DNA from 2 places in the Oceanobacillus sp. FSL K6-2867 genome. Region 1 is predicted to be linked to the other one. Evidence: riboswitches for the same ligand, from Rfam matches in the RefSeq annotation. Region 1 holds a riboswitch; the other holds the start of a gene.
The links. A riboswitch is a leader RNA that binds a small molecule or an ion and turns the genes downstream of it on or off. The one in region 1 is predicted to bind thiamine pyrophosphate.
Positions count from the first base shown of each region.

Region 2: it holds a riboswitch for thiamine pyrophosphate, as region 1 does, so the genes downstream of both, NSQ77_RS17070 (thiamine phosphate synthase) here and thiT (energy-coupled thiamine transporter ThiT) in region 1, are expected to answer to the same signal.

Region 1 covers NZ_CP150144.1:3,791,129-3,806,408, forward strand. Annotated here, with positions in the region: gene NSQ77_RS18270 (DNA topoisomerase) at 1-1,330, shown strand, start outside; gene NSQ77_RS18275 (hypothetical protein) at 1,494-1,928, shown strand; gene NSQ77_RS18280 (hypothetical protein) at 2,152-2,904, shown strand; gene NSQ77_RS18285 (SDR family oxidoreductase) at 2,933-3,637, shown strand; gene NSQ77_RS18290 (NAD(P)/FAD-dependent oxidoreductase) at 3,841-5,049, shown strand; gene NSQ77_RS18295 (VanW family protein) at 5,801-6,670, shown strand; gene NSQ77_RS18300 (YceI family protein) at 6,752-7,288, opposite strand; gene NSQ77_RS18305 (M3 family oligoendopeptidase) at 7,576-9,357, shown strand; TPP riboswitch at 9,427-9,530, shown strand; gene thiT (energy-coupled thiamine transporter ThiT) at 9,641-10,210, shown strand; gene NSQ77_RS18315 (hypothetical protein) at 10,280-10,417, shown strand; gene NSQ77_RS18320 (general stress protein) at 10,534-10,884, opposite strand; gene NSQ77_RS18325 (hypothetical protein) at 11,018-12,439, shown strand; gene NSQ77_RS18330 (Glu/Leu/Phe/Val dehydrogenase) at 12,543-13,922, shown strand; gene NSQ77_RS18335 (carbon starvation protein A) at 14,053-15,280, shown strand, end outside.
Region 2 covers NZ_CP150144.1:3,537,914-3,553,193, reverse strand. Annotated here, with positions in the region: gene NSQ77_RS17115 (LacI family DNA-binding transcriptional regulator) at 1-489, opposite strand, end outside; gene NSQ77_RS17110 (sugar ABC transporter permease) at 530-1,372, opposite strand; gene NSQ77_RS17105 (ABC transporter permease subunit) at 1,378-2,661, opposite strand; gene NSQ77_RS17100 (extracellular solute-binding protein) at 2,734-4,020, opposite strand; gene NSQ77_RS17095 (alpha-glucosidase) at 4,294-5,946, opposite strand; gene NSQ77_RS17090 (ThiF family adenylyltransferase) at 6,487-7,506, opposite strand; gene NSQ77_RS17085 (thiazole synthase) at 7,503-8,276, opposite strand; gene thiS (sulfur carrier protein ThiS) at 8,273-8,476, opposite strand; gene thiO (glycine oxidase ThiO) at 8,489-9,598, opposite strand; gene NSQ77_RS17070 (thiamine phosphate synthase) at 9,595-10,191, opposite strand; TPP riboswitch at 10,326-10,435, opposite strand; gene NSQ77_RS17065 (hypothetical protein) at 10,631-10,774, shown strand; gene NSQ77_RS17060 (hypothetical protein) at 10,812-11,075, shown strand; gene NSQ77_RS17055 (4Fe-4S binding protein) at 11,281-11,520, opposite strand; gene NSQ77_RS17050 (GntR family transcriptional regulator) at 11,683-12,414, opposite strand; gene NSQ77_RS17045 (RidA family protein) at 12,599-13,036, opposite strand; gene NSQ77_RS17040 (pyridoxal phosphate-dependent aminotransferase) at 13,033-14,247, opposite strand; gene NSQ77_RS17035 (aminotransferase class V-fold PLP-dependent enzyme) at 14,322-15,280, opposite strand, start outside.

The DNA.
Region 1 (15,280 bases):
TAAACAAGTGGAGAAGAAAAAAGAGTTCCCGCCGTTTTTATTTAATTTATCAAATCTGCAGGGATTTATAACGAGTAAATATAAGGGATGGACGTCCGACAAAGTGTTAAAGGTGGCTCAATCACTTTATGAGAAAAAACTGATTACATATCCGCGAACCTCCAGTATTGCCTTGGAAGAAAGTCTGGTTGCAAAAACAGCCCATGTATTAAAGGTGCATTCTGAGGAGCTCCCTTATAAAGAGGAAATAAAATTTATGAAAACAAAACGGGTCTTTAATAACGCGAAAGTGGAGAGCCATAGTGCGATCATTCCGACATATGTAAAACCGAAACGACTTTCAGCGGATGAAGGAATTGTTTATACAGCAATTAAAAACCGTTTTATAATGCAGTTTATGCCAATAGCTGAATATGAGGAAACAAAGCTAGTCACGAAAATTTTAGAAAACGACCTATCGGGTGTGTTCCATTCAAAGGGTAAGGTACAGCTCATTGATGGCTGGAAAAAGGTAGAGAAAATGCAATCAAAAGATACGATTCTTCCGTTTGTGAGCTTAAATGATTACGTTCAATTAATCAGATCTGAGGTCACTTCTCATGTAACGAAGCCGCCAAAGCATCATACTGAAAGAACGTTGCTTCGAGTAATGGAGACTTGCGGCAAAAGTTATAAAGAGGATGAAAGCGAAGAACTGATGGGCAGTATTTTAACTGGCTTTAGTATTGGTACAGCTGCAACAAGGGCAGAAACGATTAAAAAGCTGAAAGATGTAGGCTATATAACAACGGAAAATAAAAACTTGCTATGTACAGAGCTCGGCAAACGGCTTGTAGAAACTTTTCCAGTTAAAAACCTTTTTGATTTGGAATTCACTGGGCGTCTTGAAAAAGCGTTGTCTGATATACAAAAAGGAAAAGCGAGCAAGCAAGAATTCCTTCGACTTGTTTTTCATTTTACAACGGAGTCGGTTGAAACAATTAAATGTTCAGAGGATGTTATTATTAACAGGGTAACCTCCTCTCATGCAACCAATGAAGTTTTAGGAGCTTGTCCACAATGTGGGGGCAAGGTGACAGACGGCTTTAAAGCTTTTGGCTGCAGCAATTGGAAGAAAGGCTGTACGTTTGCGATTTGGAAAAATGATAAATATTTGGCTTCAATGCGTAAAAAGCCGACGAAAACAATGGTGAAAATGTTATTGAAAGAGAAGAAAGTCTTTGTTAAAGGTTTGACAAGTAAAGGCGGAAAGAAATTCAATGCCTATTTAAGCTATGAAAAAAATAGCGTCAATGACTATTTTAGCTGGAAAATGGAATTTTCGAAGTAAATTAATCGAAAATGGGATTAAGGGAAAATGTGTATTTATAAGTTTTCAAGCTTTTAAGTTGAAAATGGTGTATACTTAAGGGTAGAGGTAGCATAATTCAATAAACGGAGATCTTGAGAATTATATTTGCGATGCTAATTTTCCTCGAGACAGGATGACGAACATGAAAAAAGTTATCGTAAGTACAAAGGAGAACCTGGGTTATGGTACATTAATATGGGTGAATGCGAGCAACCGTAAAGTATATCGCAGCAGTAAAAGCATTTCTGCTGACACTTCTTTCCATAGTTATGATTCACATTTTATGGGAATGGTTGATAAGCTGTACAAAAATCAGGAAAAACATCCCCTTTTATTTAATCAGATGCTTGAAAAATCGAACCGGATTTTTGGTGTATGTCTAAACAAACGACGAAATACGGATGGTTCAAAGGACATGAAGGTTCTATTTTTCCGAGACTGGGACAGTGTTCAGGACTTTGCTGAAAATGGCTTCCCAAAACTTGTGAAAGCAGAAGTGAAGAGAAGGAAAGCAGCCAAACAAAAATGGTTGGAAAGAGGGAAGTTATTCTCCGATACGAAAAAACAATCACAATAGAAATTAGTCTATTAGTTTAGCTGTTCTTATCAGGTGTACTGCCTGATAAGAACAGCTTTTTTGTTTGGGGAAAAAAGGATTGTTTGCCATTTTAAATTCGATATGTCCAGCTATAATAATTCGTAGTTAAAAAGTTTGGAAATTAACCGAGATAAAGCTTACAATGGAAGAAAAGAGATAGATTTTGATAAATATAGGCAAATATTATAGGAGTGGAGTGAATTTGCGAAGTAAAAAACTTATCGTTATTAACGTTCTTACGTTAATTGCGTTTATTTTTGTAGTTATAATCGGAATTAACCGAATCGAAGCTACAAAGGATGAATATGGGAAAGCAGAGGAGAAAGGTGTCGAACAAACAGACGTGATTGCGGAAAAGGAAACGATAAAGCTTGTTGAGCCAGACGCAAAAGTTAGTGTCCACACAGCCGCAGTATTTATAAAAAATAATGCTGGTTCACAATCCCTTGAAAAAATTGCATTAACGATGAAAAATAAGCAGCAAATGGCTGAAGCAGCTGATACAGAAAAAATTGAAGAAGATCTGCTAGAGGAAGAGGAAGAAGAAACGTCGATAATAATAGATCGGTCAAGCCCATCAGCTTCTTATACAAATAATGGCACGACAGATCAAACAGCTGAAAAAAAATATAAAGTAGAAAAGAAAACAAATGAAGAACCGATTCAAAAGTCAGATAACGGGAAAACAGTTAATAATGCTAAGGGGAATCATGAAAATAAGAAAGAAGAGGATGATGACAAAGAAATAAAAGATGGAGCAGAACAGCCAGTCAATCCACCTGAAAAAGAGGAACAGCCGGAAAGTCCCCGGGCAGAATCCGACGATGAAAAGGAAGTAGATACTTCAAAGGAAAAAGAACCGATAGTCCCAGAAGAAGATGCAAATCAGCCAGTTAAGGAACCGGAACCAACGCCAGATTCAACAAAAGAAATTAAAGAGGTATTAAAAGAATAAAATAACCTTTTACAAGGAGGAATATTAAATGCGGAATTTAGAAGGGAAAACAGCGGTTGTAACAGGTGCGAGCAGTGGAATTGGAGTTGCCATTGCAAAGCAGTTAGCTAAGGATGGTGTAAATGTTGTTCTAGCAGCAAGGAGAAAGGACAAGCTCGAGGAAGTCGTAAAAGAGATAAACAGTTTGGGGAATGGCCAAGCATTAGCTATCCCCACAGATGTTTCACAGCAGGAAAGTGTCAACTCTATGGTAAATCAAGCAACGGAGGCTTTCGGGAATATTGATGTATATGTAAATAATGCCGGCTTGGTTGGAGACGGGATAGTAAGAAATGAAAATGTTCAAGCATGGGATCAGATGATTGATGCTAACATTAAAGGTGTGCTATATGGGATTCATGCTGTTTTGCCAGGGATGCTTGAAAGGTCTTCGGGCCATATCATTAATATTTCTTCTGTTTCTGGTCAAGAGGTAACAAAATCAACTACAGTTTATAGTGCTACTAAATTTGCTGTTCGTGCAATTTCAGTGGGATTAGAAAAAGAATTAGCAAGGACAGGAGTTCGAGTAACAAATATTTCACCGGGTATGGTTGTTACGGAAAGAAATCATGAACGCCTGCCAAATGATCGAAAGCCACTCCAGACAGAAGATATAGCAAGGGCAGTTAGCTATGCCTTAACACAACCAGATTATGTAAATGTAAATGAAATAACGGTTAGGCCGGTGTAATTAAGGATAAAAAGAGAATTTTTAAGAAAAAGTTAAGGAATATTAGCCTATTTAAAAGAAATTTGGTATTATAGCAATGTATGAGACAAGTTATGCATGGCTTTAAGCGTCGGGAAATTTATTAATGTTAAATGATTGGAAGCGCTTGTGCCGCTTGTGTTTTATGAATAATTTTAAGGAAAGTAGAAGGGTGGAAAAGATGAATGAGTAAACCAAAAATAGTTGTACTTGGAGCTGGATACGCAGGCCTCGTTGCAACAAGACGTCTATCCCAAAAACTAGCCGCAGAAGAAGCGGAGATTGTATTAATTAACAAACATAATTACCATTATGAAAGTACATGGCTTCATGAAGTTGCTGCTGGAACAATCAATCCAAACCAAGCACGCTTTATGCTGACTGATGTTGTAAACCCGAAAAAGGTTCGTTTAATTTACGATACTGTACAGGAAGTAAAGAAAGACGAAAAGCGTGTAGTATTGGAAAACAGTGAAGTATCCTATGACTACCTGATTGTAGCATTAGGATTTGTTTCAAATACATTTGGTATTCCAGGAATGGAAGAACATGCATTTGCAATTGAAGATATTGATTCAAGTCGTTTAATTGCAGAGCATATTGAATATCAATTTGCTAAATATGCAACAGAAGAAAATGCTAGCGAGGATAGCCTGACAATCCTAGTTGGCGGTGGTGGCTTCACTGGAATTGAATTCGTTGGTGAATTAGCTGAAAAAGTACCACAGCTATGCAAAAAATACGATATTGATCGCAGTAAAGCTCGCATTATCAATGTGGAGGCTGCTCCATCTATTCTTCCTGTATTTGACGAAGATCTTGTTACATATGCGAAAAAGTCGCTTGAAGATCGTGGCGTAGAATTTAGAATTGGTGCTCCAATTAAAGAATGTACAGAAGAAGGATTCATCGTTGGTGATGATAAAGAATTAATTAAAGCTGGTACTGTTGTGTGGACAGGAGGAGTTACTGGAAACCCTGTACTCGCAAAATCAGGCTTTGAAGTGTTTAAAGGTAAAGTAAACGTAGATGCTGATTTAAGAGTTCCGGGTGTTGAGGATATCTTTATTCTTGGTGACTGCTCATGGACAATGGATAAGGAATCTGGCAGACCATACCCGCCAACAGGTCAATTAGCTACACAAGAAGGGGCAGCAGCTGCTGATAATATTATTGCATTATTACGCAATGAGCCTTTAAAAGATTTCGTATTCTCTAATAAAGGTACGGTTGCATCATTAGGTCTAAGTGATGGAATAGGAAATGTTCTTGATGGTACGAAGTTAAGAGGTAAAGCAGCAGCAGCAATGAAAAAGGTTGTTGATGATCGTTCACTATTCATGGTGGGTGGAGCTAAGACAGTACTTAAAAAAGGTAAATTCCGTCTATTCTAAGCAATTTTATCAAAATAAGCACTATATCTGGGAGGTAGTTTCAATGAAAAAGCCATTATGCGGGTTATTGCTTGTATTGCTATCCATTGTCGGATATCGAATTGCGAGTGATTATTTAGAAGATAATCGAGACTTTAGATAAGCTAAAAAGACCATTCAAACATTTTTTGGATGGTCTTTTTTATATGTTTTGAAACTATACAATATATATAAACTTCAAACTAACTGCCAAGGTTTGAGTAAGCCCCGCCGTCCGGGATCGCTTCGGGCGGATGCTGGCTTCAGCCTCTCCGGAAGAAAACCACTTCCTGTGAGTCTTCAGACACGTGCTGTTCCCACAGGACAAGGAATGCTTCGTCAGCATTTACATCGCACGAAGAAAATTGGCTTTTATTTTCGAGGAGTTACCGCCCTACGCTCACCCGGACTGGTTAGAATACAGTACTGTTTCTATTTTTTAAACCATGTTATTTATAGTGAACCAATACTAGCGCAGGAAATATACGTAGACTCCTGCGGGAGGAAGGGCATCGGTGAGACTACGCAGTGCGCTAGCACAAGGAGGTTCACCAGCCCTCCTAAGGTACGCGAAGTGTATTTCCGGAGCGGGTATACGCTTAATCCATAATTGACACTGGTTCGGAGTTTCTTTCAATTATGATGATTTATGAATTTTTCATCGCGAAAATTCAATATCCCCGCAAGAATGAATTCATTTGTTTGATTCATACTAATAGTGGGAGGTGTTGTATTGCGCGTTTTCTTATTTGTTTTGCTACTGATTGGAGCTCCACTTCATGTCCAAGCCAGCCCAATTCAGATTAAGAACAAGGAGATCACCTTGAAAAAAGTTGAAATCGAACAGTATGGTTTAGATATTATTGATGCTTCTTTTATCGACGATACTAAATTGAACAAGCTTATGGACAGTTTGGAAGTGGAAGTATATCAAGAGCCCCAGAATGCCTTTTTTGGAAAGGACGGAAGAATCATTGCAGAAAATCCTGGAGCCACTTTAGACAGGAATAAATTCGAATATTTATTTAGGGAATTATATTATAGTGAGAAAGATGGAAAACTTCTTGTACCCGTATATCGAACTTATCCTAAGGTAGATACAGGTTTACTCAAAGAAATTAGCACAAAAGCACTTGGAAGTTATTCGACGTATTATAATCAGCGCAATGCCGAGCGTTCCGATAATATTGCTCTTGCGGCTGAAGCAATTAATAATACAGTCGTCTTTCCAAGAGAAACTTTCTCGTTTAATCAAGTAGTTGGAGAAAGAACAGTTGAAAGGGGCTATAAAAAGGCACCGGTGATTGTAAAAGGGGAGCTAGCAGAGGATATTGGCGGCGGAATTTGTCAAGTATCGTCAACGCTCTTTAATGCGGTTGATCTTAAAGGAATTCAAATCATGGAAAGGTATGCACATAGCCGGCGGGTTCCATATGTACCACTGGGAAGAGATGCAACTGTTAGCTGGTGGGGTCCGGATTTCGTGTTTAAAAATCTATACAATGAACCAATTTTAATACGGGCCAGTTCACGTAATGGAAAAATGATTGTCTCTATTTATTCTTCGGATACGGTGGAATATTTTAATGGAGATGCAGAATAATACATTTTACCGTTAGAGGGTATTATTAAGCAATAAATTGAAAAAAGCACAAATAACGAATACGTTACTTGTGCTTTTAAATTAACCTTGTTTGTGAAGTTCAAGCTCGAAGTTAATTTTAACATCTTCCCCAACTAGTACGCCACCAGTTTCAACTGCTGCATTCCAAGTAAGACCGAATTCTTTTCGGTTAATTGTTGTTGTGCCACTGAATCCAGCTACAGTTGCTCCACCCATTGGGTCTTTACTTTGTCCTTCAAATGTTACGTCAAGTGTAGCAGGTTTTGTCGTTCCGCGAATTGTTAGATCACCAACTACATCATATTGATTAGAGGAAGTCTTCTTAATATCTGTCGCAACAAAAGTCATATTGGGATGATTCTCAGCATCAAAGAAGTCTGCTGAACGTAAATGATTATCACGGTCTTCATTTCGTGTATTGATACTATTTACATCAATTGTCATTTCAATCTTTGCATCTGTCAAGTCCTCAACATCAGCTTCAATTACTGCATCAAATTTATCAAATGTTCCTTTCGCTTTAGAAATCATCATATGCTTTACAGAAAAACCAATTTCACTGTGGACTTGGTCAACCGTCCAAACTGTTTTTGTCATGTCTGATTACCTCCATTTATTATAATTACTTTCTGTTACTTAGTATATAATCATAATAAGCTATTGTCAACTGCATTTAATTAAAAATAAATTAATTAAAACTAAATTTACATTTCCTATAAATAATCTTCCCGGATGTGAAGCTGCTGAAACGCATTTAAAGGATCGTTTCATATCTTTGTTTCAATACGTGCATCTAAAATTACCCAATTTCGTGATTATCATCAGAAATTTCGTTATAATAGGAAGATAGGTAAAAGATAATTTATCAAACAAGGGGAGATATTATGCAATTGACTTTAAATCCAAGATGGGATTTGGATACGCTATTTCCGGGAGGAAGCGAATCAGAGCAATTTCAAGCTTATGTTAATCATATAAAGGAAGCATTGGCAGATCTTTCAGAAAGAGTGGAACAATTTATTCCACAAGAATCAGGATATATATCCGAATTCCTGCAAATCGTACATAAATTAGAAAAGACAAGCAAAAAACTGCGTGAGGCTTCTGCTTTTGTAAGCTGTCTCAGTGCACAAAACGTAAAAGATGAAAAAGCGGACATATTAGTCGGCCAGCGAAGTGCTCTTTCTGCAAAAATGGGAATTATTACAACGAAATTTGATCAAAAATTAATTGCTATTCCAGATTCAGATTGGAAAACATTATTGCAGTTGCCTGAATTGGTGGATATTGCTTTCGTCTTAAATGAAAATAGAGCAGCAGCAAAAGAAAACCTGTCTGAGGAGCAAGAGGTACTGATTAACGATTTAGCAGTAGATGGCTATCATGCCTGGAATCAAATGTACGGAGCGGTCGTAGGTAATATGACAGTGAAGATTGAAGAGAATGGGGAACACAAACATTACTCTGTGGGTCAAGCTTCCAATTTACTTACGAATCCTGACCGCGAAATGCGAAAACATGTTTTTAAGCGGCTGGGTGATGCCTGGGAAGAACAAGCAGCTTTATTTAGCCAAACTTTAAATCATTTAGCCGGCTTCCGCTTGGAAACTTATAAACACCGTGGATGGAGACATGTTTTAAAGGAACCATTAGCAATAAACCGGATGAAAAAAGAAACACTGGATGCAATGTGGACTGCTATTATTAATAATAAAAAGCATTTTGTAACGTATTTAAATAAAAAAGCAGATTTGCTTGGCTTAGAGAAATTAAGCATTTACGATATTAGTGCTCCGCTAAGTAAAACTGTAAAAACATCAAGCTATACAGAAGGTGCAAATTATATTGTCGATCAATTTCAAAAGTTCAGCCCAAAGATGGCAGATTTTGCAAAAATGGCATTTGAAAAACGATGGATAGAAGCTGAAGATCGGCAGGGTAAGCGTCCTGGAGGATTTTGCACGAGCTTCCCAGATAGTGAGCAGACACGTATTTTTATGACATATTCTGGTACATCTTCAAATATTTCTACACTAGCCCATGAATTAGGTCACGCCTATCATCAGCATGTGATGAACGATGTCAACGGCTTAAACCAACGCTACGCAATGAACGTGGCAGAGACCGCTTCGACCTTTGCGGAGATGATTGTAGCAGATGCATCTGTAAAAAGTGCACAAAGCAAGGAGGAAAAGCGCTCTCTGCTGGAGGATAAAATTCAGCGTAGCGTTGCCTTTTTTATGAATATACACGCTCGGTTTTTATTTGAAACACGATTTTATGAAGCGCGTAAACAAGGAATGGTGTCCGCACATCACTTAAATGAATTAATGATTGAAGCACAGAAGGAAGCTTATTGTAATAGTTTAGAAGAATATGATCCAAGCTTTTGGTCCTCTAAGCTGCATTTTCATATAACTGGTGTTCCGTTCTATAATTTTCCATATACATTCGGCTATTTATTCAGCCTGGGTATTTATGCATATGCAAAGGAAAAGGGCGGCAGCTTTGAGGAAGATTATATTGCATTATTAAGAGATACCGGCAGAATGACAGTAGAAGAGCTTGCACAGAAACACCTGAATGTTGACTTGACTAAGCCGGATTTTTGGGAGAATGCAATTGGATTATGTGTAGAAGATGTAGAAGAATTTCTCAGCTTATAATATACTATAATTTATTTGTTAAATTCTAATAAATAAGGTACAATACAGATGACAAAAAAGTAAATAGAAAAAGCCTACAGGGGGAGTCGTTTTGGCTGAGAGTGAACAATTAAGTTCAGACCCTTTGAACCTGTTAGTTAATTCTAACGTAGGGATGGTAGTCTTTTTGATGGAATAAAGAAAGTAATGTGAGCGAAGCAGACTGCTTATTGCAGTCACCATCAGAAAGCTTCCCTTGGCATTACTTTTTTGCGTCTAAAAAAGTAAGGGAGAGTTTTTAACATTGAATACAAAACGTACGTTATTTTTAGTAGAGGTAGCGATTTTTACTGCATTAGCACTTCTTTTAGACATTCTTCCAATATCTTTTAAAATTTGGGCGCAAGGCGGATCGGTTTCATTTGCAATGATTCCCATTTTTATTGTTGCCTTCCGCTGGGGGATTAAAGGTGGTCTGCTTTCTGGGTTTCTTTGGGGAGTTTTGCAAGTGGCAACTGGAACGGCTTATGTTTTAGTACCGCTGCAAGGATTTATTGATTATGCAATTGCATTTACAGTACTCGGCTTTGCTGGTGTTTTTGCTAAGAAAATTCAGGGAGCGGTTAAATCTGGTGAAACGAAAACATATTTGAGCTATATCACCTTTGGTGTTTTCGTTGGCTCTGGCTTGCGTTTCATAGCTCATTATGTGGCGGGAATTGTTTTCTTCGGCTCAGCAGTTGAAGGCCAGCCAGCTTGGCTGTATTCATTAATTTATAATGCATCATACATGGTTCCTTCATTTATTCTCAGTTCTGTAATTGTATTTTTCTTGTTCCATAAGCAGCCACGAACATTAATGAACGCTGCATAAAATATTATACATTCGCTCACAGAAGAATAACCTCTAGAAGGGGTTATTTTTTATATAGGAGGTGATGAAATGCGTGAATTAATCGGTACATGTGTGAAATGCAAAGAGGAAGTCTATTGTAAAGATGGATTCTTTGATGGTGTACACAAAGGGGGAAAACTATTTTGTAATCCTTGTGCTGCTAAATTAGATAAGAAGGAGTTGTAAATAATAAGCATCCTTTTCATTAAAAGACCTCCCTTTCAGGCTAAAGAAGAAAGGGCGGTATAATCCCGCCCGGAGTTCTTGCCTAAGTCTTTAAGGGAGATTAGGTTTCGGCTTTTTTAAGCGAGCATTTGATCAACCAAATCATGGTTAGTAACGATAAGAAGAATTTTGCCGTCATCTAAGTCCTCTTCATAATTTTCTGCCTCTACAGAAGAAACACCAATTTCTTTTAGCTTGTTTCGTAATTCATCACCTTGACTGTTAAACATATTTCCAACAGCACTTGAAAAATCCATTTCTTTCATTCCAATGGTATTTGCGTCAGCTCCGTCAGCTATTCGACCAGTTCTTTCATCGTCGTGTGTAAGGATATAAATATCCTCTTTCGTTATACCTCTTGCCTTTAATTTGTTAATATCAAGTTTAATTTGGGTTTCATCTACATATTCTCTTACATATGGTTTCATGTTTGCATACCTCCTTAAAAAGTTATTATTTATGTTCCCGTTCTTTAAATAATAAAACATCCAGTGCTCGAAATTGTCGCATACAGAAATTTTTACGCATAGGCTATAGCACATCCAAAAGGGAGGAATACGTATGGTTTTAACATTTTCCCATTTGCTTTATGGCTTATTTACACTCATTGTTATTTTAACAATGGTTTTTAGAAAAGGTGTTGTATTTCCTACGCTATTAGGAACCTTTATTATTGGCTGTTTTTACACGGGCAGTGTTGTGGATGGGCTGACGACAATTTTCAGAGCTAATTTAGTAGCCGCACAAGAACTATTCAATATCTTTCTGATTATTACCTTTATGCTTGCGTTATTGCATGCACTTCGAGATTTAGAAGCTGACAGAAGGATGGTTGAACCGTTTGAGAAAATGATGGTAAATGGTCATGTTTCTTTTTTTGTTCTCGTAGGTGTCACTTATGTTATTTCGTTGTTCTTTTGGCCGACCCCTGCAGTTCCATTGATCTGTGCATTGCTAGTTCCAGCAGCTGTTCGTTCTGGCTTGCCGGCGATGACATCCGCCGTTGCGATAGCTCTTGCAGGTCAAGGAATGGCACTCTCCTCGGATTATATTGTGCAAGTAGCACCGGGATTATCTGCAGCATCCGCTGGTGTCGATATTAATGAAGTTGCTGATAAAGCGATGATTCTATCGCTTGTTTCTGGTAGTGTAGCCATTCTGCTTGCATATATATTGTTAAGAAGAGGTATCCGAAAAAAAGGCGATGCGCGAATTGAAAAAGACTTAAAAGGATTACAGTCTACTGCCACGTCTAATCACAAGGCAAAAACAAAACACGTTACATTTTGGAGTAAAACTTTTGCTGTAATTGTCCCGCTGACATTATTAGGTGTTGTAGGCTTCATGATTTACGAAAAGCTTCTTTCTGGAAGAATGAGTGGTTTAGAAGGTGGCGATGGTGCTGCATTTATAGGGGGAGTAGCTGCAGTTTTATTGTTGGCTATTACATTTGCGTATGGGAGACAACATGCACTGGATTACATCAGTAACCATATTACAGATGGATTTGTATTTGCGTTTAAAGCAATGGGTCCAGTCATTCCAATTGCAGGCTTTTTCTTTCTGGGAAGCCCAGAATTCTCAGGAAGTATCCTGGGAGTTGAAGAGAATGCGCCAGCACTATTATTTGACCTTGTCCAGTCTGTACAAGATTACCTCCCGCAAAGTGCGTTTCTTGCAGCTTTCAGTCTTTTAATAATTGGTATTATTACAGGTCTTGATGGTTCAGGGTTCTCTGGTTTACCACTAACTGGGGCATTGGCAGCTTCTTTACAAAACAATGCAATCGATGCATCGACTCTTGCAGCAATCGGTCAAATGGGGGCTATTTGGACTGGGGGCGGAACAATTGTTGCATGGTCTTCTTTAATTGCAATTGCGGGATTTTGCGGCGTATCTGTGATGGAACTTGTAAGGAAAAACTTTATTCCCGTAATCTGCGGTTTAATGATCGCTACCGTTTTTGCAATTTTTTTGCTGTAGGTGATTTTAATTTAAAAGGATATTATTGGTAGAGGAGGAAGCAATCATTTGTTACACTAGAGAAAAATTGGGGAAATTAAACAAAAAGGAAGGAGGTATCGTCATGCCAATTAATACAGTTGAAATGATTGGGAACTCTTTGGATATCTTGTCTGATGAAACCGAGTTTCTAAATGATATTCAAGATCAGGACAGGGAAAAGGTTTTCCGAGCGCTAAAATCAATTTTATCGACTCCGAACCATATTGCAAAATCCTTTCTTCGGGTTACACTTGAAAATGAAGAGGTAGTTCGAATCCCTGCTTTTCGGGTACAGCATAATAATATTCTCGGACCATATAAAGGCGGAATTCGATTTCATGAATCGGTTCATGAGGATGAAGTGGTTAATCTTGCTACTTTAATGACACTCAAGAATGCGCTGCATGAAGTGCCTTTTGGTGGAGGAAAAGGTGGTGTCGTAATTGATCCTAGAAAATACCATCCAAGAGAGCTAAATCTAATATCACGAAAATACGTTCAGTATTTCAGCGATATTATAGGACCAGACAAAGACATACCGGCACCGGACGTAGGGACAAGTGAACGTGAAATGGATTGGATGATGGGAGAATACAAAAGTATCCATCCTGGAGGAAGCTATCGTGGCAGTTTTACGGGGAAAAGTGTTGTCAATGGTGGATCGTTAGGACGCAAAGAGGCAACAGGAAAAGGTGTCTACTACTCATTCCGTTATTTATTGCATGATTTCTTAGAAGAAAAGGAGGCATGGCTGACAGAACGGGAAAACACAGCTGCTAAGAATCTACTGCTTCATAAAGATAAACGATTGCGAGCAGCAATCCAAGGTTTTGGTAATGTAGGATCTGTTGCAGCACTGGAAGCCCATCAATGCAAATTATTGAATAATAAAGTCATATCTGTAAGCGATCACAATGTGGCACTCTTCAATAATGATGGTCTTGATATTCCAACACTTATTAAATACACGACGAAGAACCAAGGAGACTTGCCGAAAACAACTGCTGAATTAGAATCAGCAGGCATAAATGCTAATATTCTTTCCCGTGATGAATTATTAACACTAGACGTAGATGTGCTTTTTCTGGCGGCTTTAGCAGACCAGATTCACGAAGGAAATATGGAGCAGATACAAGCTAAAATAATCGTTGAGGCCGCAAATGCACCAATCAACAATGCAGCAGACGGCTATCTGAACAACAAGGGAGTTATTATTATACCAGATATTTTAGCAAATGCAGGCGGGGCCATTGTATCCTATTTTGAATGGCTGCAAGGCCGAGAAACCCAATTTTATTCGGAGAAAGAGGTTTACACTAAGTTATATGAAAAAATGACAGTGACCTTTCAAGTCGTTTATCCGAACTATTTTTCGGATCAGTTTACTTTAAGGCAACATTGCTATCGTCATGCTGTGATGAAATTATCGACGATACTGTATAGGCAGGGCAAGCTTTATTGATATTTAAAAGAAAAGACAATTAGGGTCTTTTCTTTTTTTGTGTGCAGCATTATTTTGATATGAATATAACTTATTTTAAATACATAGCATGTACTGGGTAAGAACAAATAAAAGAGGGGGGAGAAGTAACTTGAATGCGATCCTAGTTGCTCTTATTGGTATAGTCATTTTTGCTTTGGGTTATCGCTATTATTCAAAATTTGTTGCTGAAAAGATTTTTAGGCTGGATCCCAACTATGTAACGCCAGCGCATCGGTATAAAGATGGTGTCGATTTTGTGCCAACAAATAAGTTTATCTTATGGGGACATCATTTTACCTCTGTAGCTGGAGCTGCACCAATTGTAGGACCTGCAATTGCTTTGTATTGGGGTTGGTTGCCTGCTTTTTTATGGGTAATCTTAGGTACTGTATTTGCAGCAGGGGTGCATGATTTTGGCACGTTAGCATTGTCCGTTCGAAATAAAGGGCAATCTGTTGGCACTATTGCAGAGAAGTTAATTGGGAAACGCGGAAAGATTTTATTTCTGTTTATTATCTTAACCCTTGTATTAATGGTTAACGCTGTGTTTGCATGGGTAATAGCAAACCTGTTTATTACGTACCCATCAAGTGTTCTTCCAGTTTTTATTCAAATTCCGCTAGCTATTTGGATTGGGTATGCAGTATATAAACGGAATGTCAAAATGCTGGTACCGTCATTAATTGCACTCGTTATTATGTATGTTGCCGCTATTTTATCTGCAGATATTGCCTTTTTACAAATTGATTTAGTCGCATATATGGGTGGAGAAGATGGCACGGGATTATTCGGACTAAGCACCGTTTCAACTGCTTTCTTAATTTGGATCATTATATTAATGATTTACGTGTACATTGCTTCCACACTCCCGGTTTGGAAGTTACTGCAGCCAAGAGATTTTATTAACTCCCATCAGTTAGTTGTTGGCCTTGGAATTTTATATCTCGGTCTATTATTTACCAATCCACAAATTACAGCACCATTAACAAATCCAAAACCAGATATATCATGGTTGCCATTATTATTTATTACAATAGCGTGTGGAGCGATATCCGGTTTTCATGGACTCGTATCCTCAGGCACATCCTCGAAACAATTAAATAACGAAACAGATGCTCGTTTTGTTGGATACTTTGGAGCTGTTGGAGAAGGTATATTGGCATTAATTTCAATCCTTGCTGTTGCAACATTATTTGCTAGTACAGCTGATTTTAATGCTGCTTATGCAAGCTTTAATCAGGCAAATGCCGGTGGATTAGGAAATTTTGTTGAAGGAGCTGCAGTTTTAGCTGGAGGGTTAGGCATATCAGCTAACATCTCAACGACAATTGTTTCGA
Region 2 (15,280 bases), 250 kb from region 1:
ATCTACATGGGTAATTTCATTCATATTCTCATATGGCTTTCCCACAACGACAAATGGAAATTTCATTTCTTTTAGGAAGCTTGTTACACGATCTTCTAATCGGGAATAAAGTAAAATCAAACCGTCTACATAGCTGCCGTGTACCAATCGTTGTACTTCCTCAAAAATTTCTTCTTCTGTTTGTCCACTGGAAAGTGTCATGGAGTATTGCATACGATGGGTAACAGAACCAATCCCCCGTAAAATTTCGGGGAAAAACGGATTTTGCAATGCTTTGTCGGCAGAGGATGGCATGATTACCCCAATTGCTTTTGTCGATTTCGCCACTAAGTTCCGCGCATTTATATTCGGATGATATCCTAAATTTTTCATCGCTTTACGAACCTTTTTCTTTGTTTCTGCACTTATCCTCGGATTATCAGCAATTACTCTTGAGACAGTAGAGGGTGCTACACCAGTTGCCTTTGCTACATCTTTGATCGTTACCATTAATTCTCACACTCTCTTGTTGAATGAATTTATCTCATTATTAGCCTTTTGTAGCCCCTGATGTCAAGCCTGATATTAAATAACGCTGCAATAGTAAAAATACAAGCGCAATTGGAACTGCAATTAAAATGGAACCAGCCGCAAATCGAGTGAAGTTTGTTGAAAATTGATCATTAATAAAGTTGTACAATCCAAGTGCCAATGTAAAATTACTTGGACTTGTCAAAACAATTCGCGGCAGCAGAAAGTCCATAAATGGTGCCATAAAATTAAACAATGCGACAACTGCCAGTATTGGCTTAGCCAGCGGGAGCATAATTGTCCAGAAAATTTTCAAGTGCCCTGCACCATCCATCTTTGCTGCTTCATCCAGTTCTTTCGGAATAGTGTCAAAATACCCTTTTACCAGCCAAGCATTAAATGGAATCTGTCCTCCTAGATAAATCAGCATTAATCCATATAGTGAATCTGTTAAACCAATTGTATTTAATAGAATGTAGAGAGCTACCATTCCCATCAATGCCGGGAACATCTGCAGCAGCAAGAACATATATAATCCATATTTGCGACCAATAAATTTATAGCGCGAAAATGCATATGCAATTAACGATGTTATAATTACCGAACCGACAGAATTTACAACTGCTATATACAAACTATTTTTATACCAAAGTAAGTAGTTACTATTTGGGCTTGTAAATAACCATTTATAATGTTCCAATGTTGGATTACTTGGGAATAACTCTGTTACAAGCATATTCGACCCAGGGTTCACACTCATCATAAGTGCCCAGAATAATGGATAGCCAATAATAATAAACATTATTAGAATAAATAGATAGATGAACGCTACCTCAATTTTTGATTTTTTCTTGCTAGACATAGCCATTAGTAACGTCCCTCCTCTTTAAAGGATGCTGTTTTTCTAAATTGGAAAAAGGCAAATACCGATATAACTAACCCCATGATGATCGTTATCGCAGCAGCCATATTATAATTGTTCGTTACAAATGTAAGCTTATAAACCCATGAAATTAAAATATCCGTACCACCAGCATTTTGTCCACGAACTGCTGGATCTCCTTCATTAAACAAGTAAATAATATTGAAATTATTAAAGTTGCCCGCATATTGCATGATAAGAAGTGGTGCTGTTGCAAATAATAGATGTGGCCATGTAATATGTCGAAACTTTTGCATCCTCGTTCCCCCATCTACATCAGCGGCTTCATACATATCCTGTGGTACACTTTGTAAAACCCCAGTGAACAAGGCAAATACAAACGGAAACCCAAGCCACGTTTGAATCATAATTAACGCAACCTTTGCCCAAAATGGGTCAGACAGCCAGGGAATCATGATTTCAAATTGACTTAACAGATCCCGGTTAATCGCTCCAAATGTCGGATTAAATAAAGCAGAAAAAATTAAGATTGAGACAAATGCAGGTACTGCCCATGGCAAAATGAGCACCGTACGAATGGTACGTTTAAATTTAATCCGTTTATCATTAACTAACAGCGCTAAAAATAAGCCAAGAACAATTTGTAATGTCGTAGCAACAACAGTCCAAACAATTGTCCAAGTGAACACGCTTAAAAATGTGTCCTTCCATATATTCACACTTGCTAATGCAGCAAAATTATCAAACCCTACCCAATTTAGTAGATTTCGAGGTGGAGAATTGTATTGATTATAATCTGTAAATGCCAAACCAACCATAAATAATAATGGTAAAACAACAACAAATAAGAGCATCAATAATCCTGGTAAAATCATAAAGTATGGAAATCCATTATTATAAAAGCTGGAAATCCCTTTTAACAGGGTGGGATTGGGATTTCCATTATCACGGGCAATGGCATCTTTTCTTGCATCCATAATGTTATAGGCATAAATTCCAATGCCGAATAAAAGTACGATTAAAGCTATCAACCCTTGGATTAATAACTGGATGGAGTGATGCTCCCGTGGTACGGTCCCTAATGTAAACAAACCCCAGATTCCAATATCAATATAGTCCCATGTTGTGATTAAAAACGAGATTGTTACAATTAATAATAGTATCCCTTTTAGAAAGCGGCGATTATAGACTTGACCTAACCCTGGGATAACAACCGATAACAATGTAGCTATATTTCTACTTGTTTTTTTTGATCGATGATTTGCCATTTGGCTTCCCCCTCATGCAAATGCGCAAATAAATATATGGGAAGTAAATCTCCCCATATATTTATTTCAATATTAGTTGGCTCCAGAAACTGCAATTTGATCCTGAATCGTTTGTACCGCTTCTTCTAACACTTCATCAACAGGCTCACCTTTAGAAATAAAATTAAGCGCATTGTTAATTGGATCCCATACTTGTTGCATTGCTGGCACACTTGGCATCGGTTCTCCATATGTTGTTTGCTCAGCAAATGCGGAGAAAATTGGATCGTCTGCAATAATCGGGGCTTCCATCGCGTCGTCACGAGCAGGGATTTCCCCAGCAACATCATAATACGTCATAGAGTTTTCAAAGTTTGTAATATACGCCATCAAATCCTCAGCCCACTCTTTGTTCTCCGAGTAGTAGGATAGCATATAAGATTTCACACCAACAAATGACTTCGGATTCTCTCCATTATCCAGTATTGGTAGCGGCGCTGCTGCTAAGTCATCACCTAAAGCCTCTGTATAGTCACGAACCATCCATGGTCCATTAATAACAGCGGATACTTTTCCTTCTTGGAATAGTCCATTCATAATATCAGGTGTTAAATCTTGTGGAATATAGCTATTATCAAACCAAGATTGCACTAAGTTACCGCCTTCTATTGATCCTTCATTAGCTAGTCCGATATCAGTGATATCATAATTCCCCTCATCGTTTGCAAATACATATGCACCATTACCAGAGAAGAATGGATATATAAAATAGAAGTTTGCTGCTTCCATTAAGAAACCAAATTCATCATTACTTGCGTTTGTGTCGCGCTCAGCTATTGCCATCAGATCTTCCATCGTTTCAATTTCTTCATCAACCAATGATTTATTATAATACATTGCATACGTCTCAATTACTGCCGGATATCCCCAATATTCTCCATCATATTGAACAGCATCCAATGCTGTTTGTGTATACTCCGCTTCCTTATCACCCAGATTTATTGGGTCAACTAATCCTCTTAAAACGAGATCTCCAATCCTGTCATGTGGTTGAAAAATAATATCTGGTCCGTTCCCAGCAGGGCCTTCCACATCCAGTTTTTCTACTTGTTCGAGCATATCGACAGGAACCATATTAACTGCAATGCCTGTCTCCTCTGTATATTTATCTGTTATTTCTTTTACAGCTTCCTCTTGTTTTTCCTCTGCATTCACCCACAGCGTAAGCGCTTCCGGTTTTTCCGGCATTTCACCTTCAGCAGTCGCATTGGTATTCGTACCCTCATCTGTATTTGATGGTTCCGCATCATCTGGACCACAAGCTGCTAAAATCCCCATAGCAAGTAAAAATATAATACAAAAGCTCAACCACTTTTTCATCTAATTGTCCTCCCCGGATTAAATTTTGCAATGTTTCCCTATTAAAATAGGAAAACGTTTGCACAACTCTATGATATTTATTATACATTGTTCTCTTAGAATATCAATATCTAAATATAAATAATTATCGCACTTGATAGCGATTACAAATTTATTATCTATCCATCTTCATTACTAAATCATTTTCTATTTTTTATTAATTTGCGCAAACGTTATTCATTAAGTCTTATTAAAAGAGGACAAAACTATATATTCGCCCTCTTCTGGAACAAGCTAGCCCAATCGATAAACTCTAGCCTCATATGGTCTCATTACATTTGCTTTTGACTCATTATAATTACACAGCAATAATTTTTTCTTCTTAGACTTCAACTCTGCAGGAAGCTCTATCTCCACCTGTTTCGCAAACAAGTTGGTCATAATGATAACAGCCTCATCATTCAATGTTCTCGTATATGCATATACATAGTCATGCTTATCTAAAATTAAATCGTAGTTGCCATAAATAAAAACGCTATTCTCTTTTCTCAACTTAATTAGTTTTTTATAATAATGATAGATTGAATTCGGATTTTGCATATCTCTTTTTACATTTATTTCCGTATAGTTCGGATTCACTTTCATCCATGGTGTCCCATCCGTAAAACCGGCATGCTTTTCATTCGTCCATTGCATGGGTGTCCTTGAATTATCACGACCAGTTTTCCAAATCACCTCCATGATTTTTTCGACTGGCGTTCCTTTACTTAACTCTTCGTAATAATAATTTCTCATTCCAACGTCATCATAATCATCAATGGATGAAAACTGAACATTCGTCATCCCAATTTCCTGTCCCTGATAAATAAAGGGCGTTCCTTGCATAAGAAAAAACATTGTAGCTAAGCTTTTAGCTGATACCACACGATATTCCTCACTATTACCCCATGTTGAAAGGGAGCGGGGCTGGTCATGGTTTTCTAAAAATAACGCATTCCAGCCAGTTCCTTCTAAACCTTTTTGCCATTTGGTCAATGTCTTCTTTAAAGCATGTATATCCAAACCTGTACTGGTATGCTTCCCCCAAAGGTCTAAATGCTCAAATTGGAAAATCATATCGAATTTCCCTTTCTCTTCACCGACCCACTCTTCTGCTTCATCCAAAGCTACGCCATTGGCTTCCCCAACAGTCATAATGTCATAATTAGCAAAGGTTTTCTCTTTTAATTCCGCTAAAAACACTTGAATACCTTGACGATTCATATGACCCTTATAGGAAGGAACGTATTTCTTTTTTTCTGGGTTTGGCAAATCTGGGAATCCTGCAATCTTTTTAATATGGGAAATCGCATCCACTCGAAACCCATCAATACCTTTATCAAGCCACCAATTTACCATTGTATACAGCTCATTTCGAACAATTGGATTCTCCCAATTTAAATCTGGCTGTTTTTTGGAGAACACATGCAGATAATAATCCTTTGTTTCTTCATTGTATTCCCATGCCGATCCACCAAAGATTGACTCCCAGTTATTTGGCTCCTGCCCTTTTTTACCTGGATGCCAAATATAATAATCTCGATACGGATTATCTTTCGATGCACGTGACTCAATAAACCATGGATGCTCATCAGATGTATGGTTTATAACCAAATCCATAATTAGTTTCATTCCACGATGATGGGCAGCATCAAGTAGTTGGTCAAAGTCTGCCATCGTACCGAATTCACCCATGATTGCTTGATAATCACTAATATCATAGCCATTATCATCATTTGGAGATTGATAAATTGGACTTATCCAAATCACATCAATGCCAAGTTCCCTCAGGTAATCAAGCTTTGAAATAACTCCTTGGATATCTCCAATACCATCTCCGTTTGAGTCCATAAAGCTTCGCGGGTATACTTGATAAGCGGTTGCTTCTTTCCACCATATTTTTTTCATCATTATCCCCCTGTTTTTTGTTGCTAATTGGAATGAATTTTTAAGTTTACAGAATGCAAAAGGTGATAAACTTCTATTATATCCATAGATTATGCCTTCATTCCTTTAACAACCTTTACTTTTTTCATGATCCTGATCAATCTAGCCCGGCCCTTAACTTTTCATTTTATTTTCTGAACAGCACCCATGAATTTAGGCGATTTCCCATTCAATATTAAAGATTAAGTTTATCGTTATTTTTGCATAACACTTACGAAAACGTTTGCACTAATTGATTATTATAGTAGCATGGCAAATAAAAAAGAGCAATTATTTATTATTTGGAATCTAGATTTACTATTGGTGTATAACACAAATTGTTTATTAAATAAGGAATCATCGCGAGGAAAACGATTGCACATTGGTAATTTATATATTTTTGATTTATTTTAAAGGCAATAGTACGTGAATATTGAAGATCAGCGATGGATTTATGAACATACATTGAATAGCCTTGGTCTTTAACAACGTTAAAGTCCAGGGCTATAAGAAACGCTTATTTTACTCTGAATAATACTGCAAAAGGCGAGAATAAACGGAACGGGCTATTCTTTTATCATGTGTTCCATGTACAATTGCACGCCCGTCCCGAAAGAAAACAATCCGAAATTCCCCAAAACTACAGGAAAGTAAGAAAGGATTGATTATCAGGTTTGTGGCATTTCCTTTTAACCTATCCATGAAGACTTTTAATTCAAACACTCTTGCAGCAGGAGGTCGAATTTGGACCGCATCTCTTCCACATAACACATCAGATTTCATTTGATTCTCAAATTTCAAGTAAGGGTATGTTGGTTGCTCCCCACATGTTGGACAATGGCTATTTTTAAGACGTGTCACATCTATTTCTGCCTTTTCATCCTTCCAAATATCAAGCGACCTGAGCATTGGCGATATCTGGGCTCCAGTTAAAATCTTTAAAGCATAGGTTACTTGTGTTGCAGTAACCATTTGAACAATTGGACTGATTACGCCTACCGTCTCACACGTCATGCCATCCACCGGTAAATGATTTAGCAAACAATGCAAACAAGGTGTCACATTTGGAATAACCGGAAAAGTGGAACCGTAACTTGAAACACATGCCCCCATGATAAATGGAATACCATGTTTAACGGCTGCATCATTTACGATTAACCGTGTTTCAAAATTATCCGTAGCATCGAGAATAATATCATGATTCTTTATCATTTCTTCAATATTTAAACCATGGACATCCTCAATAAGGCTATTAATCTCTATCCCACTATTGATTTGCTCAAGTCTCTTCTTGGCCGCGAATGCTTTAGGCAGCTTATTCCGGACATCCGCTTCTCCATATAATTGCTGTCGTTGTAAATTACTCCATTCAACATAATCCCTATCAACAATTGTAAGTTTACCAACACCTGCTCGTACAAGCATTTCTGCACTGCTGGAGCCCAATGCACCTGCTCCGATGATAATAACACTTCCAGCTTCTACTTTCTTTTGTGATTCCTTTCCTAAAAATAATTCTTGGCGGGAGTAGCGGGTTTTCACGTTCCTACCATCCCTGTTGTCGGACTGCTTGCCACTGCATAGTCTTTTTCTTCTATTCTTCCCGCTTCATAACCCAGCCTGCCAGCTTCCAACGCATATTTTACAGCTTTCGCCATCTTGATTGGATTTTTTGCTCCAGAAACCGCAGTATTTAAAAGCACTCCATCTGCTCCAAGCTCCATTGCATATGCTACATCCTTAGGAGAACCAATTCCCGCATCAACAATTACGGGTACATTGGATTGTTCAATAATAAATGCTAGATTTAAAGGATTAATGATTCCCTTTCCCGAACCAATGGGACTTGCACCTGGCATAACAGCATGCACTCCCAAATCCTCCAGACGCTTCGCCAAGACAACATCATCTGACGTATATGGCAGAACGATAAAGCCTTCCTCAAGGAGCATTTCGGATGCTTTTAAGGTTTCTACTGGATCTGGCAAAAGCGTGCGCTGATCCCCAATTATCTCTACCTTAATCATGTCACATAAACCAGAGGCTTTTGCTAGTTTCGCTATACGGACAGCCTCCTCGGCCGTACTTGCTCCAGCTGTGTTCGGAAGTAATGTATACTTAGTTAAGTCCAATTGTTCCAGGAAATTAGGCTGACTTGCTTCAAAAATATTCATTCTTCTAACAGCAAACGTTAAAATTTCTGTTTCCGATACTGCTACTGCTTCTTTTTGAACCTCAAATGATGGGTACTTCCCTGTGCCTAATAATAGACGAGATTGGAATGTACGATTAGCAATGGTTAACATAATCATCCTCCTCCTACAAAATGAATAATTTCTACAACATCCCCATTGAAAAGCATTTTGGTTTCGTATTCTTCCTTCATAACAATTTCCTTATTTACCTCTACAACAGCAATTCTTGATTGCAGCTGATAGTGTGTCAAAAGTTTCCCCACTGAATCCACTAATTCTGGAAGCTCCACCTGTTTCCCATTCAGCTGAAATTTCATTTTTATCACCTCCTAAACTACTATGCTTTGACGACGATCTACACGAAATGTCTGCATCCATTCGTTATTTATGTCTTTTCCAATAATAAAATTACGAATCATTTCTCCTGTTGCTGGGGCAAGTAAAATTCCATTTCGGTAATGACCACATGCAATAAGTATCCTTTCTTCCTTTGGATGACTTCCGATAAATGGGTAACCATCAAACGTTCCTGGTCGTAAGCCTGCCTGAACGTGATCGATATTCCATTCGATTGCAGATGGAAGCATGGCTTTTGCCTTTTCAATTAAAAACTTGATTCCTTCAAGGCTTACAGTATCACTCCAATCCTTCCCGGTCATTGTTGCACCAATAACGAGCTTTCCATTATTTCTAGGAACGATATAACAGCTTTCATGAAACAGGGTGTGCTTTAATACATGCTGTTCACTGTGAACGATTAAACTTTCACCTTTAATTGGTATAAGCTCTTCATCTAATCCAATTTGCTTAAATAGCCCATTACCATATACACCTGTAGCAAAGACAACATAATTTGCTTCGACATCACCTTGCATTGTTCGGACAAGATAGTTGCCATCTTTCTTTTCCACTTGATAAACATCATTGCTTTCAATAATGGATGCACCAAGGGCTCGAGCACTTTTAGCAAAGCTTTCACAGGTTTTATCCGGCATTATACTCACATCATCCTTTATATATGCTGCTCCTAATATATTTGGAGCAATCATTGGCTCCCTTTTCTTTACTTCTTCCTCATTCAACCATTCTGCAGTTGGCTGCTTCAGAAGCGAAGTAAGCTGATGCTTATCTGTATCTGAAAATACAAGCTTTAATATTCCACCTTCTTTGTACCCAATATCAATGCCGCTTAATCGATAAAGCTCATCCTTCAACCTAAAGTATGCTTGTTGACTCGATCTGGCAAACGAAAACATCGCATCCTCGCCATTGCTTTCAGAATGAGCCCCGAGCATACCAGCCGCAGCGCTTGTAGTCATCGAACCAATTCTTCCTTTTTCAAATAACGCAACATCGACCTTTTCTTTTGCTAAATAGTAGGCTATTGAACACCCAATAATACCACCGCCTATTACAACTGCTTCATAATGCTGTTTCATTTTGAAATTGCCTCCCTATATTTTTTTGCCATCACGCTTGGTGCATCCGCATGGAAAATGCCGGACATAATTGCAATCCCATCTGCTTTTGACTGTTTCATTAATGACACCTCATTTAATGAAATTCCTCCAATGCCATAAACAGGGATGTGGAGTTTTCTTTTCATTTGTTCAATTGGCAAAATCCCATTCGGAGGTATTCCGCTTTTACTGCTTGTCTCAAAACAATGACCATATATTACATAATCCGCCCCATCCGCTTCAGCTTCTTTCGCTTTTTCGAATGAATGAACACTGCAGCCAACCCTTAGATGCGGATATTGTTCCTTGACTATTTTTACTGGTAATCCATGCTCTGGCAGATGAAGATTCGGAATATCTCTAAGGAGTGCAATATCAAGCCGATCATTTAGGATTATTTTTTCTTTATTGACACCATTCATTCGCAAATAGTCCAGCAGCTGAAAAATTTCACGAGCTGTTTTTGATTTTTCACGAATTTGAAGGAAATCGATCTTGTCCTTGATGGCTGCAATAGTATCGGCTAGCTTATCAACAGTCATGCTGTCTCCGGTTACAGCAATTAACTTCATCCAAATCACCCTTTCTTTCAGACATAGTACAGAAATCATTAACCGACCATGCAATTACAATTTTTATGTACACAAAAAAACCACTTTTCTGCATAGAAAGTGGTATCGTATTTGTATAATGAAATTAACAATACAATTCGCCCTTGCCACATTCCTACGCAGGTGCTAGCCTGTTCAGGTTTTGAGGGTTTCAAAGTAACTACTTTTTTCTCAGCCCTTATCAAGGGTTCCCCTAGTGAATAACGCTACGTATTTACTTATCATTACTTTACCACAAATAAAAAAATTTGCAAAGGGTGGATTTTTCAAATAATAAAGGTTAAAGTCGAATTGCAGGCTAGCTTTGACACAGCAATCTAACTTTTTTTATTTTTAAACCAAAAAAACACCATTTTCATGTATACTAAAACTAGAAAAAAATAGAAAGAGGTCCTAAATAATGAAGGTAAAAATGAATGTACAGACAGCCTATCATGGTGAATTGCTGCGAGCAGGCAAAGTATATGAAATTGATGAAACAACAGCAAAGCGTTGGATTGCCAGTAATTTAGCAGAAGAAGTTAAAAATGAAGATAAAATATAAATGTAAGTTATAATCTCGTCACAACGACGAGAATTAAATGGGTCAAGAACAGACAGATAAGTTAAGACTATTGGATCAGTCATTGGAAAAACACAATGAAATGATGGGCATATCGCTTCTGTCAAGTAAGATATCACTTCAATCGAAGAAAAGGAATGACACCCGGCAACATGAAGTTATGGATGCAATAAACTTAATTAGAGCAGATAATGGTCTTCTTTGCGATAGAAGCAGTGAACATGAAGTTGGTATGCTTCAAAAGCTGAATGAGAATCAATCTTTTAATGAAATGCATCTCTAACATTGTACATTACTTAACATATTGCTACATAATTTTCTCACTAAATACAAATAACATCCCCACTGGAACACTTCGCAATCTTGCTGCTGTAACTAGCGGGGATGATTAATTTAATACATCATATTTAGCTTTACCAATTTAACAGCACTGCTGGTCGGACAGATAGACAATTGTTCTGGAACTTTTCGTCTTCTGTCCAATAAATCTATCTATTTGCGAAAAATTCCTCCGCCTTTTCTAAAAATACTTCTTGATCAGGAGTCAAATCGTATTCTTCCTCGATCGCTGAAACTGGACAAACTGCTTTACATGCACCACAGTCAATGCAAATATCAGGGTCAATATAGAACTGATCTGGTCCTTCTTCTATACAATCAACCGGGCAGACACTTACGCATTCTGCTGCCTTTTCCGGTCCACATGGATCCAGTATTACAAAAGCCATTAATAGTTTACCTCCTTACTTTGCATACATCACTTTCTCTCTACTAAATGATAATGCTTAAACGGCTTGAAGTAAACCATTTGACTCGAAGTTTCGACAAATGATCTCAAGATATATTTTTTTCCTCATTTTAGTATTTAAATCTTGCTAGGTAGACCGTTATCACTGTATCCTTCGGTTAAATTCTATTGCATATTTCCATTTTTCTGATCTAAGATAAATAATTGTTACGTCTAAGGGAACAGATCTATTATCATAAGAAACCCTTGTACTTTTTAGAATAGACTGCCCTTTATCGACTTGCAGATGTTCTGCTAATTGAGAATCTGCTGAAATAGCCTCTATATACTCATTTATAGTTGTAAATATAATACCCTTTTCATCTTTTAATAGCTGATCAATCGAAATAAAAGAAGGGTCTTTTTGAAACATCTCAATTGATAAATCAGGATGCGAAAAGTGCTCCAAATAAATTACAGGTTCACCTTCATCTGTACGAATCCGTTTCAGGTGAATCATTTCTTCATTACTGTTAATCTCAAGTAAACTTGCATAATAAGGAGACATTTTTTTTGTAACCTCTATTGTTCGGGCTGATATCTTTTTCCAATCTTTCAGATAAATATGATTAAACCCTGTCATCGTTGTCCAATGGCCGATAGGCTTTCTATTTGCTACAAAGGAGCCCTTTCCCTGAGAACGATAAATTAATCCATCAGATTCCAGTTTATTTAATGCTTGCCTGACAGGGGTGCGACTGGCTTGAAACATTTTTTCCATTTCACTTTCTGATGGTAAGGCATCCCCTACTTTATAGGTGGAACTGTCAATCTTCTCTGCTATCGTGTCATAGATAACTCTGTATATGGGTTTTTTATTAAATGAGCTGTTCATTGTACTTTCACTTCCTCAGTGCATGAACCATCTTGATAAGGTGGATCGTTTATGATTGAAATAAGTGCTTAATAATTCTATTTTATTTTATAGGATAGTTAAGGTTTCATCAATCAAATCCGTTATAAACATATGCCCTGGTTTATGCGTAATCATATCAATTGGCTTTACTTGCACTGTTGCTTCATTTTGAAACACCAGCCATGATTTGAATTTCAACAGGCGCATTACCGGGCAAGGAAGCAACTCCAACCGCCGCTCGGCTGCCGATCCCTGTCTCACCCAATTTTTCGTGCAGGTATTCCGAAGCAAAATCTGCTAGACTTGAATGGGCTTGGTATGTGTCCTCCGCATTAATATAAATCGTAAGCCCAAGAATTTTCTCCAGCCGTTCACCTTTAGCAAGCATATTCGCAGCTGCCGTTAATGCATTTTCAACGGCTTGCCTTACTGCCTCTTTATACGTATCTATTGATAGCTCAGCACAGACTTTTCCGGTTTGTATCAAAACGCCGTTTTTTCTTGGGGTCATTCCGGCTGTATAAATAATATTTTCGAATCGGGATGCCGGAACGTAATTCCCCTGTGGAATAGGATTTCTTTTATTCTCAAAAATACTCATTTGCGATATACCTCCACAATTCTAATCAGTCGTTCAATGGCAGTAACAGCCGCTTGATGGTCCTGGGAAAAGTTGATGCGGAAACTATCCGTGAATTGTGGACCAAATTCTGAACCTGGTGTTACAGTAACATTTGCCTGTACGCGAAGTATTTTCACAAATTCTCCAATGGTAACATCCAATTTTGGAAGCTTCGGAAAGAGATAGCTGCCTGCTTCAGTAACTCTAACCTGAAAACCTTCTGAACCACGGAACTTCGCAATCAGATCATCGCGTATTGCTTGATGGTCGGAAATTCGTTTCTCCATCCATCCTGCTGGTTCATCAAACCAAGACTTCAACACCGCTTGACTATAACCAGCTGCCCGAAGAGATACGATAGCCTGAAGCTTTTCCATACGCTCAATAATTTGCGATGAACCGAATGCCACGCCTAATCTGTAACCACTTAGTGACTCTGTTTTTGATGGCCCCATGATTGTGATTACGTTTTCAGGATCCATTAAATTCTGTGCGGAAAGGTGTGTATAAGTTCTTCCTTCAAACAGCTGCCGTGAATATAGTTGATCCACGATAACAGTTGCTTCATACTGCTGTGCCAGCTCGGCAATGCTGCCAATTTCTTCAGGTGAATAAATCACCCCAGTTGGATTGTTAGGATTTGAGAATAAAAAGAGTTTTACTCCAGCTTTAAAAGCGGATTCTAATTGATTTAAATTTAAACCTGCATTAGTATTTGCAGTTAGGTAGTCCATCTCTATAGGAATAACTTCACCATCAAAAAACTCAACCAGTTTTCTATTAGCAAAATAATCTGGAACCACAATAGCGACTTTGTCACCTCTGGAAATTACAGACCCCATTGCCAGGAAAAGTGCTCCTTGTGTACCTGGAGTTATGATAAAATTTCGTTCCGCATTAATAGTTGTACCCGTAAATTTAGAAAGCTTTTCGGCTACATTTTCTCGGATCAATTTACTCCCCCGATACTCTGTATAAGCCTGCTTACCTCCAACATGTACTCCATCTATGAATCTATCAAGGGAACCAGGAATTGGTTCAAATGCGTCTACATCACCATGTGAGAAGTCAACCGGTGTACCCGGGATTTTTTCACCTCGCAATTTTATTTCACTCGTATCTTGTCGCACCTCTTGCCCAGGTGCAAATTCTGCACCCAGCTTTAAGAACTTTTCTTTTATCAAACTCATTCAAATTCTCCTCTCTAATTCTCTTATTTAAATTAAAATCTATTTAATTTCTATTGAAGAATCATCTTTTAAAATCATTCAGAACGAGAAACTGCAACACTTCTCTCAGCAATTTTTTGTGTTACCTCCAACAATTCTTCTACCTCTTCCACACTGTTGCAGTGTAAAGGAGAAATCCTTATTGAACCAGTCATTCCGAATGACTCTAACATCCTTTTCGAATAAATACTGGATGCTACTCGCTCATATACAATCACGTTTTCTTTTTCATATTGTCTAACAGCTTCTTTAAAATCTAAATTATCGATAGTTATAGCAACAATCAAATCTCTTTTGGATAAATCTTCATAGTCAAGATGGACAGTAACTCCCATAATATTCCTTAATCCTTTCACTCTTTCTGTTCCATTAAGCAATACTTCCAGAAGTGTTCTCTCATGGAGAGCAATCCGTCTCATTCCTTCCACATATAAAATTCTCTTATCTTTTTCATTGGAAAATTGACTTCCGATCCAGCAGACATAATTAACAATTTCACTTATTGCAGCAAAATGGGCTGGTGCAGGGCTGCCAAGCTGCCAATCACCTTCACTTTTCCCATTTAAACTGTGATGAGGAAGTTTCGCAGCTCTTTCGGAAAGATAGGCAATTCCGCAGCCCCTTATTCCAAAAAATTTATATGGTGCAAAATTCATAGCATCCACAGGAGTTTTTTCCATATCAATAATTCCGTGTGGGGCATGCTGTACAGAATCGACAATAATATACAGATTTGGTTTAATCTTTCTTGCCTCTCTCACAATCGTCTCAATGTCTAAAATAGCACCTGAAATGTTCGATGCATAAATTACAGTCAATAGACAAGTATTATCGTCAATGAGTTTTGTTATTTCTTCCACATCAACTCCACCTGTAATAGGGTTTGTCTTAGCTGTGCGTAATTCCTTTCCAAGCTTATTTGCATAAAACTTTGCCGAATCAAATGCAGAAGGATGTTCTAATTCAGTAGTCACAATATTTGTTCCATCAATAT